Regions from separate parts of the Actinoplanes digitatis genome, predicted to be linked through region 3. Evidence: predicted binding sites of a transcription regulator. Region 3 holds the regulator's gene; each other region holds the start of a gene.
The links. Region 3 encodes HrcA, which represses chaperone genes, less so after heat shock. Its sites were predicted from a motif close to GGTTNGCACNCTCNNNNNGAGNGTGCNAACC; they were not measured.
Positions count from the first base shown of each region.

Region 1: a site for HrcA is predicted at 1,817-1,847, ahead of groL (chaperonin GroEL). Genes of this name have one in related genera too.
Region 2: a site for HrcA is predicted at 1,894-1,924, ahead of groES (co-chaperone GroES). Genes of this name have one in related genera too.

Region 1 is NZ_JACHNH010000001.1:145,869-149,141, forward strand. Features, by position in the region: gene thrC (threonine synthase) at 1-513, shown strand, start outside; gene BJ971_RS00650 (hypothetical protein) at 722-1,156, opposite strand; gene BJ971_RS00655 (GNAT family N-acetyltransferase) at 1,168-1,686, opposite strand; gene groL (chaperonin GroEL) at 2,036-3,273, shown strand, end outside.
Region 2 is NZ_JACHNH010000001.1:7,961,130-7,964,402, forward strand. Features, by position in the region: gene groL (chaperonin GroEL) at 1-1,376, opposite strand, end outside; gene groES (co-chaperone GroES) at 1,450-1,758, opposite strand; gene BJ971_RS35085 (class I SAM-dependent methyltransferase) at 1,997-3,163, shown strand; gene ybaK (Cys-tRNA(Pro) deacylase) at 3,175-3,273, shown strand, end outside.
Region 3 is NZ_JACHNH010000001.1:7,346,618-7,349,890, forward strand. Features, by position in the region: gene BJ971_RS32200 (16S rRNA (uracil(1498)-N(3))-methyltransferase) at 1-85, opposite strand, end outside; gene dnaJ (molecular chaperone DnaJ) at 131-1,273, opposite strand; gene hrcA (heat-inducible transcriptional repressor HrcA) at 1,335-2,357, opposite strand; gene BJ971_RS32215 (DUF4870 domain-containing protein) at 2,554-3,216, shown strand; gene hemW (radical SAM family heme chaperone HemW) at 3,251-3,273, opposite strand, start outside.

The sequences.
Region 1 (3,273 bases), 7.2 Mb from region 3:
CTCACCAAGATTGACAAGGCGTTCAGCGAGCTGGTGGAGATCGGCCTGGTCGAGGCGCCCGAGGGCGGCTGGACCGTCTTCGGTGCACAGTCGGCCGGCTGCAACCCCATCGCCACGGCCCTGCACAACGGCACCGACCAGATCATCCCGGTGAAGCCGACCGGCATCGCGAAGTCGCTCAACATCGGCGACCCGGCCGCCGGCGCGTACGCGATCGAGGCCGTGACCCGCACCGGCGGCTGGATGGACTACGCCGGCGACGACGAGATCCGCGACGCCATCCAGCTGCTCGCCCGCACCACCGGCGTCTTCGCCGAGACCGCCGGCGGAGTCACCGTCGCGGTGCTCAGGAAGCTCGTCGCGAGCGGCCGGCTCGACCCCGACAAGGAGACCGTCGTCTTCAACACCGGCGAGGGACTGAAGACACTGGACGCCGTCGCCGGGCAGGTCGGACCCACTCACCGGATCAAGCCGTCGCTGCGCGGCGCCCGGGACGCCGGCCTCCTCGGATAACACAGAGTAGTCAAACCTCTGCCCAACGTTGAGAATTCCTTCCCCTGAGGACTTGCGGAAGGATCGCAGGCTCGGCAGGATGCTCTACGCGGGAGGACGTGACGCCGTACGCGGCCCCACCTTTGAGCTTGGCGACAATCTCCTAGGGGCCCAACGACCCAGTGCCGGAGGCGCTGTGCGTGCGTCCTCCCGACCAAATTCTTCCGCCTCAGCGCTTCAGTCGCCGCAGGCCCGGCCGCAGCGGCGCCTCGCGGTAACCGCCCAGTGCCAGCCCGGCATGCCGCTCGAACGCGTTGCGCGTGCCGGCCGTTCCGGTCATCGCCCAGGAGTAGCCGCAGCAGGCCCAGTACACGGGCCAGAACAGCGGGCCGAACACGGCGTACTGCCCGGCGTGCCGGCTCTCGTGTGCGAGCAGGCCGGCCCGGCTCTCGTGCAGCAGCCAGTCGGCCGTGCGCCTGGTGATGATCACCGAGCCGACCGTGAAGCAGGTCGCGGGCGGCATCTTGCGGCGGTATCCCTCGGCGATCAGGATCCCGCCCGGCCCGCGGCGGATCCTGGTGCCGCAGAGCACGGCGAGCCCGAGGCCGACGAGCGTGGTGCCGTTGACCGCGGTGAGCGCGGTCCGGATCGTGGCCCAGCCCACCTCAACGCGCCTCAGGCCCGGCGGCGCATCTGCAGCTCGGTCAGGGCCGGGATGACCGGGTGAGGCACCCGCTTGCCGGCGTCCCGGAAGCCCAGCCGCTCGTACGCCCGGACGGCCCGGTCGTTGCCGACCACCACCTCGAGCATCAGCTCGTGCCGGCCGATCGAGGCCGACCACTGCGCGACCGCCTCGATCAACTCGCCGAGCATGCCGCTGCCGCGGTGCGCCGGTGTGATGTAGACCGCGAAGATCACCGTCGCGTCCGGCTCCTCGGGCAGCACCGTGCCGCCGGCGTGGCCGATCAGCCGCCCGCCCGGGTCCGCGACGAACTGGGCCAGTTGGCTGCCGGAGGAGGCCTGCACGATGCGCCGCCGGTAGTCGGCGTGCGGCCGGGCCGCGGCCTGCGCCACCGTCTCCAGGAACGCGAGCGGGCTGTCGGCCAGCATCTCCAGCCGCAGTGCCCGCATCCGGGCCGTGTCGCCGGGCGTGACCCGGTGCACGGTGACGGGTGGCGCCAGGGTGCTGGTCATGGTGCCTTGCTACCCGGTCACCCGGCACGAGGCAAGTAGGACGCGGATATCGACCTCGTGTGCACGAACCGGGCGCACCCGGCCCCCGACCGTTCTGCTTGCACTCGACCCATCAGAGTGCTAAACAAGTGATTGGCACTCGCGCCACGTGAGTGCCAGCAGGTCGGGGCGGTGGGGTCACGGCAGCGGCACCGCCATCGGTGCCGGGGCACGGGACCGGTCGTCGCGGGCTTTCCGGCTCGACCTGAGGACGTCACATCGCCAGGTGGTGACGTCCGCAGCGTTCTCAACGTGCGGAACACGGGCCGGACCGGCCCGGCGCCGCGAATGTCCAGGAGGACACAGCCGAATGGCCAAGATCATCGCATTTGACGAGGAAGCTCGTCGCGGCCTCGAGAGTGGCATGAACCAGCTCGCGGACGCCGTCAAGGTGACGCTCGGCCCCAAGGGCCGCAACGTCGTGCTCGAGAAGAAGTGGGGCGCTCCCACCATCACCAACGATGGTGTGTCGATCGCCAAGGAGATCGAGCTCGAGGGCACCTTCGAGAAGATCGGCGCCGAGCTGGTCAAGGAGGTCGCCAAGAAGACCGACGACGTAGCCGGCGACGGCACGACGACGGCGACCGTCCTGGCCCAGGCCCTGGTCCGCGAGGGCCTGCGCAACGTCGCGGCCGGCGCGAACCCGATGGCGCTCAAGCGGGGCATCGAGGCCGCCGTCTCGGCCGTCTCCGAGGCCCTGTCGCAGCTCGCCAAGGACGTGGAGACCAAGGAGCAGATCGCCTCCACCGCCTCCATCTCCGCCGGTGACTCCACGGTCGGCGAGATCATCGCCGAGGCCATGGACAAGGTCGGCAAGGAAGGCGTCATCACCGTCGAGGAGAGCAACACCTTCGGTCTCGAGCTCGAGCTGACCGAGGGCATGCGCTTCGACAAGGGCTACATCTCGGCCTACTTCATGACCGACGCTGAGCGTATGGAGGCCGTCTTCGACGACCCGTACATCCTCATCGCGAACAGCAAGATCTCCGCGGTCAAGGACCTGCTCCCCGTCCTCGAGAAGGTCATGCAGGGCGGCAAGCCGCTGATCATCATCGCCGAGGATGTCGAGGGCGAGGCCCTTGCCACCCTGGTCGTCAACAAGGTGCGCGGCACCTTCAAGTCGGTCGCCGTCAAGGCGCCGGGCTTCGGTGACCGCCGCAAGGCCATGCTGGACGACATCGCCATCCTCACCGGTGGCACGGTCATCAGCGAGGAGGTCGGCCTCAAGCTCGACGCCGCCGACCTGAGCCTGCTGGGCCAGGCCCGCAAGGTCGTCATCACCAAGGACGAGACGACGATCGTCGACGGCTCCGGCAACGCCGAGCAGATCCAGGGCCGGGTCAACCAGATCCGCGCCGAGATCGAGAAGTCGGACTCCGACTACGACCGCGAGAAGCTGCAGGAGCGCCTGGCCAAGCTGGCCGGCGGCGTTGCGGTCATCAAGGTCGGCGCGGCCACCGAGGTCGAGCTCAAGGAGCGCAAGCACCGCATCGAGGACGCCGTTCGCAACGCGAAGGCGGCCGTCGAGGAGGGCATCGTCCCCGGTGG
Region 2 (3,273 bases), 610 kb from region 3:
TCGTGGCCCGCGTTCTGCGCGATCCAGCGCAGCGGCTCGACAAGCGCCTTGCGGACGATCTGCACGCCGACCGCCTCCTCGCCGGTGAGGCCGAGGTTGCCGTCGAGCACCGAGGCGACCTGCGCCAGGGCGGCGCCGCCACCCGGGACGGTGCCCTCCTCGACCGCGGCCTTGGTCGCCGCGATGGCGTCCTCGATGCGGTGCTTGCGCTCCTTCATCTCGACCTCGGTCGCGGCGCCGACCTTGATCACCGCGATGCCGCCGGAGAGCTTGGCCAGCCGCTCCGAGAGCTTCTCGCGGTCCCAGTCGGAGTCCGAGGCCTCGATCTCCTTGCGGATCTGCGCGACCCGGTCCTCGATCTCGGCCTTGCGGCCGCCACCGTCGACGATGGTCGTGCTCTCCTTGTCCACCACGACCCGCCGGGCGGTGCCCAGCATGTCGAGGGTGACCTGGTCGATCTTGTAGCCGAGCTCGGGGGCGATGAGCTCGCCACCGGTCGCGATCGCAAGGTCCTGCAGCATCGCCTTGCGCCGGTCACCGAAGCCGGGTGCCTTCACGGCCACAATCTTGAAGGTCTTCCGCAGCGCGTTGACGACCAGGGTCGACAGCGCCTGGCCCTCGACGTCCTCGGCGACGATGAGCAGCGGCTTGCCGCCGGAGAGAACCTTCTCCAGCAGCGGCAGCAGCTCCTCGACGCTGGAGATCTTCTGCGTGGTGATCAGCAGGTAGGCGTCCTCCAGGACGGCCTCCTGCGACTCGGCGTCGGTCACGAAGTTCGGCGAGATGAAGCCCTTGTCGAACTGCAGACCCTCGGTCACCTCGAGGCCGGTGTCCAGGACGGACCCCTCCTCGACGGTGATGACGCCGTCGCGGCCGACCCGCTCCATCGCCTCGGCGATGAGCTCGCCGATGGTGGCGTCCTGCGCCGAGATGGTGGCGACGTTCGCGATCGACTTCTTGTCGTCGACCTCGACCGCCTTCTCCAGCAGCGCCTTGGAGACGGCCTCGGCGGCCAGGTCCATGCCGCGCTTGAGCGCGATCGGGTTGGCGCCCGCGGTCACGTTGCGCAGGCCCTCGCGGACCAGCGCCTGTGCGAGCACGGTCGCCGTGGTGGTCCCGTCGCCGGCGACGTCGTTGGTCTTCGTCGCCACCTCCTTGACCAGCTGCGCACCGAGGTTCTGGTACGGGTCGGAGAGCTCGATCTCCTTGGCGATGGTGACACCGTCGTTGGTGATCGTCGGCGCGCCGAACTTCTTGTCGAGGACGACGTTGCGACCGCGCGGGCCGAGAGTGACCTTGACCGTGTCGGCGAGCGTGTTGACGCCGTGCTCCAACAGGTGCCGGGCGTCGTCGGAGAAACTAAGAATCTTCGCCATTTATGGTCCCTTCAACGCACCGGCGCCCTGGACCGGAAGCCGGGCCAGGGCGCTCAGCACTGTCAGATCAGGTCTACTTCTCGATGACCGCGAGGACGTCGCGGGCGGAGAGCACCAGGTACTCCTCGCCGGCGTACTTGACCTCGGTGCCGCCGTACTTCGAGTACAGGACGGTGTCGCCGACCTTGACGTCGATCGGAACGCGGTTGCCCTTGTCGTCGATCCGGCCGGGGCCAACGGCGAGGACGGTGCCCTCCTGCGGCTTCTCCTTGGCGGTGTCGGGGATCACGATGCCCGACGCCGTCGTGGTCTCGGCCTCGTTCGCCTGGACCACGATGCGGTCCTCGAGCGGCTTGATCGCAACCTTTGTCGCGGTAGTCACGGGCATACCCTCCTGGGTACAGGTGTTGTCGCCGGCCAATGGACAGGCCGGGCTGATGCCTCATGCCACCGGGCGGGGCCGTCGTCGCGGGTGCCGGTCCGCCTGGCGCAGGCGCACGTCCCCGGTCGGGGAGCACGCTGGCACCCTCAGGTTGAGAGTGCTAATCGGAGATTATGCCGGAACTAGCACTCCGTCAACCAGAGTGCCAACGCGTCAGCTTCCAGCAGAATGACTTTCCGTGGACCTCGAACTGCTCGCCGCCCTGCGTACCCCCGAGGGAGCCGCCGCCCTGACGGCCGCCGCCGAGGTCACCGGCGCGGACCCGCTCGCCGCCGCGACGGCGCTGCGCACCCGCGGACTCTCCCCCGGCCTGGCCGCCGCCGCACTCACCCAGACCGACCTGCGGATACGCGCGGAGGCCAAGTTCGGCACGGCCGCCCAGACCATGCTGTTCACCCGGGCCGGGCTCGAACAGGCGACCCGCGCGGCGGTGGCCGACCGGCGCGCCGGCCGGCTGCGCGCGGCCGGCGTCGAGACCCTGGCCGACCTCGGCTGCGGCCTCGGCTCGGACGCGCTGGCGGCGGCCCGAGCGGGCATCCGGGTGTACGCCGTCGACGCCGACCCGCTCACGGCCGCGCTCGCCGCCGCGAACGCCGAGGCCGCCGGCCTGGCCCACCTGGTGACCGTGGAGTGCGCGGACGCGACGAGCGTTCCGGTGGAGCGGTTCGACGCGGTCTTCGCCGACCCGGCGCGCCGGCGGGCGGGCCGCGGCCGGGTGATGGACCCGCGCTCGTGGTCGCCGCCGTGGGACTTCATCGCCGCACTGCCCGGCCGGGTGCCACGCACGGTGCTCAAGCTCGCCCCCGGCATCGATCACGCGCTCCTACCGCCGGGCGCCGAGGGCGAGTGGGTAAGCGTCGGCGGCGATCTGGTCGAGGCCGCGTTCTGGTGCGGTCCGCTGGCGGAGTTCGCTCGGCGGGCGATCCTATTGCCGTCGGGCGCCGAGCTCACCGGCTCGGGCACCGCGGCGGCGCCGGTCGGCCCGGTCGGCGCCTTCCTGTACGACCCGGATCCGGCCGTGGTCCGCTCGCACCTCGTCGCCGAGTTCGCCGCGACGATCGGCGGCCGGATCGCCGACCCAGAGATCGCCTACGTCTACACCGACACCGCCGTGGACACCCCGTTCGGCCGGCGGCTCGAGATCACCGACGTGCTGCCGTTCTCCCTGAAGCGGCTGCGGACGCTGCTGCGCGAGCGCGGCGTCGGGCGGCTGGAGATCCGCAAGCGCGGCTCCGCGCTCGAGCCCGAGCAGCTGCGCCGGGACCTGCGGCTGCGCGGCAACGCACCGGCGTCGCTCGTGCTGACCCGGGTGGCGGGCGCGCCGACGGCCCTGCTCTGCCGCTAGCCTTCCTGCTCGTGGCGAAGAAGGCTGCCGGTACCCCGGCCACCGTCCTGCTCACGGCGCGGCGGGTGGCGCACGAGCTGCACCCGTACGACGTCGCGGCCGACGCACAC
Region 3 (3,273 bases):
TGGCGGCGTGATGCCCCTCGGCACCGGCCAGGGTGTACCGCTTCCCGCCGGGCAGGTCGTCAACCAAGAACAGAGGCGCAGACACGAGCACACGCTACCCAACATCCGGCGTAAAGATCACCGGTCGGATTCAGTGCCCGTTGAAGGCGTCCCGCATGCGGGAGAAGAACCCGCCCTGCTTGCTCAGCTCGGCGATGTCCTCGCCCCGGGTCTTCGCGAAGTCGCGCAGCATCCGCTCCTGGTCGGCGGTCAGCTTGGTCGGCGTCTTGACGTCGAGGTGCACGAAGAGCTCGCCGCGGCCCTGTCCCCGCAGGTGCGGCACGCCCTTGCCGCGGATGCGCAGGGTCGATGCCGGCTGGGTGCCCGGCTTGACCTCGATGTTCTCCTCGCTGTCCAGGGTCTTGATGGTCAGCCGCGTGCCCAGCGCCGCCGCGGTCATCGGCAGGGTCACCCGGCAGTGCAGGTCGTCGCCCTTGCGGGAGTAGACGTCGTGCGGGCGCTCGTGGATCTCCACGTAGAGGTCGCCCGCCGTGCCGCCGCCGGGGCCGACCTCGCCCTGCTGGGCCAGGCGGATGCGCATGCCGTCCTCGACGCCCGCCGGGATCTTCACGGTCAGGGAGCGGCGGGTGCGGATGCGGCCGTCGCCGGCGCAGGTCGGGCAGGGCTGCGGGATGACCGTGCCGTGGCCCTGGCAGACCTGGCAGGGCCGGGCCGAGACGACCTGGCCGAGGAAGGTGCGCTGCACCGACTGGACCTCGCCGCGGCCGCCGCACGTCTCGCAGGTGGCCAGGTGGGTGCCGGGCGCCGTGCCCGCGCCGGAGCACTGGGTGCAGAGCACGGCGGTGTCGACGGTGATCGGCGCCTCGACGCCGAAGGCCGTCTCCACCAGGTCAAGCTCGAGGCGCAGGATCGCATCGGCGCCCGGGCGGGTGCGCGGCCGCGGGCCGCGTGAGCCGCCGCCGGCCGCCGTACCGAAGAAGGCGTCCATGATGTCCTGGAAGCCAACGAACGGCCCGGCTCCGCCGGGGCCGCCGGGGCCGCCCGCGCCGCCGCCGGGTGCCAGCGGGTCGCCGCCGAGGTCGACGATCTGACGCTTCTGGTCGTCCGAGAGAACCTCGTACGCCGCGTTGATGTCCTTGAACTTCTCGTGCGCTTCCGGGTCCGGATTGACGTCCGGATGGAATTGACGGGCCAGCTTGCGGTAGGCGCGCTTGATCTCGTCGTCGGTGGCTTCGCGGCCGATGCCGAGAATTCCGTAGTAGTCCTTGGCCACAGGGTTTCGAGTCCTCATGTCTGCCCCGCGCTACGCGCTGGAGACCTTCGTCGCGGTTGCGTCAGTTTTGTGCCAGCAGGTCGCCAACGTAGCGTGCCACGGCACGCACGGTCGCGATGGTGCCGGGGTAATCCATCCGGGTGGGCCCCAGCACGCCGAGCCCACCAACGATCGTCGTGCCCGGTCCGTAACCCGTGCTCACCACGGATGCCGCCCGCAGGTTGTCGATCTCGTTCTCGTCGCCGATGCGGACCCGGGTGGTGCTGGGCTCGACCTCGCCGATGAGCTTGAGAAGGATGACCTCCTCCTCGAGCGCCTCCAGGACCGGCCGCAGCGAGCCCTGGAAGTCCAGCACGCCGCCGCGGGTCAGGTTCGCCGTACCCGCCAGGGCGAGGCGTTCCTCACTGCGCTCGACGAGCGTCTCCAGCAGCACCGACGCGACGCAGGCCATGGTGGTGCGCTTCGCCGGGTCCGACTCGTCGACCAGGGCGGCCACCAGCGGCGGGGTGTCGGACAGCTTCACGCCGCTCAGCTTGGCGTTGATCTTGCGGCGCATGTCCAGCACGTCGTCGGTCGCCGTCGGCGCCGGCAGCTCGACCAGGCGCTGCTCGACCCGGCCGGTATCAGCGATCATCACCAGCATCAGCCGGGTGGTGGAGATCGGCACCAGCTCGAGGTGGCGCACCGACGAGCGGGCCAGGCTCGGATACTGCACGACCGCGACCTGGCGGGTGAGCTGGGCGAGCAGGCGCACCGTGCGGTGCACCACGTCGTCGAGGTCGACCGCGCCGACCAGGAAGCGCTCGATCGCGCGCCGCTCGGCCGGGCTCAGCGGCTTGACCCGGGACAGCCGGTCGACGAACAGGCGGTAGCCGGCGTCGGTGGGCACCCGGCCGGCGCTGGTGTGCGGCTGCCGGATGTAGCCCTCCTCCTCGAGGACGGCCATGTCGTTGCGGACCGTCGCCGGGGAGACGCCGAGCTGGTGGCGCTCGACCAGGGCCTTGCTGCCGACGGGCTCCTGGGTCGACACGTAGTCCTCGACGATGGCGCGGAGCACTTCGAGCTTGCGATCGTCGAGACTCACGCCGAACCCCTCCCCGCCGTTTTTGGCACTCCGCCGTTTGGCACTCCGCAAAGTCGAGTGCCAGTCTACGTCGCCGCCACGCCGCGCGCGATGATCAGTCATCGGTGCTCGCGACGGTTAGCCGACTGTCTATTCTCCGCCCTCGCGCGGCATGTTGCCCTCGCCACGTTCGACCTGCGGTCCTACCGTGTGCGACATGACTGAACCGCCGCGCCCGCCCGGTGAGGGGAACCCCTCGGACCCCACCGCGCCATTCAACCCATATCCGGGTAACGATCCGGGAGCCGGATCCGCCCCGCCGCCGCCGCCGGCGTACGGCTCGCCCCAGCCGCCGACCTACGGCACCCCGCCGCCGACCTCGGGCGGCGGCTACGCACCGCCGCCCACTTCCGGCGGCGGCTACGGACCCCCGCCCGGCTCGGGGGCACCCGGCTACGGCCCGCCGCCCGGCTACGGCCAGCAGCCCGGCTACGGTCAGCAGCCCGGCGGCTACCCGCCGCAGGGCTACGGTCAGCCCGGCGGCGACGACAAGACCTGGATCCTGGTCGCACACTTCGGCGGCGCGGCCGGCGCCTTCCTCGGCGGCGGCGCCTCGGGTTGGATCGCGCCGCTGGTGGCGTTCATCGCCCGGGGCAACCAGTCGCCGGTGGTGCGTGCCGAGGCGGTCAAGGCGCTGAACTTCCAGATCCTCTGGTCGATCATCGCGGTCGTCGGCTGGATCCTGGCCTGCGTCTTCATCGGCATCTTCATCGGCATCGCGGCCTGGGCCGTCGCCACGATCTTCGGCATCATCGCCGGCGTCAAGGCGAACAACAACGAGCCGTACAACTACCCGATGACGGTTTCAATGATCAAGTAGCCCGCCGCCCGTGGCGCCGGGCCCCGGCCCGGCGTCACGGCAGCAGGTCGCGGATGA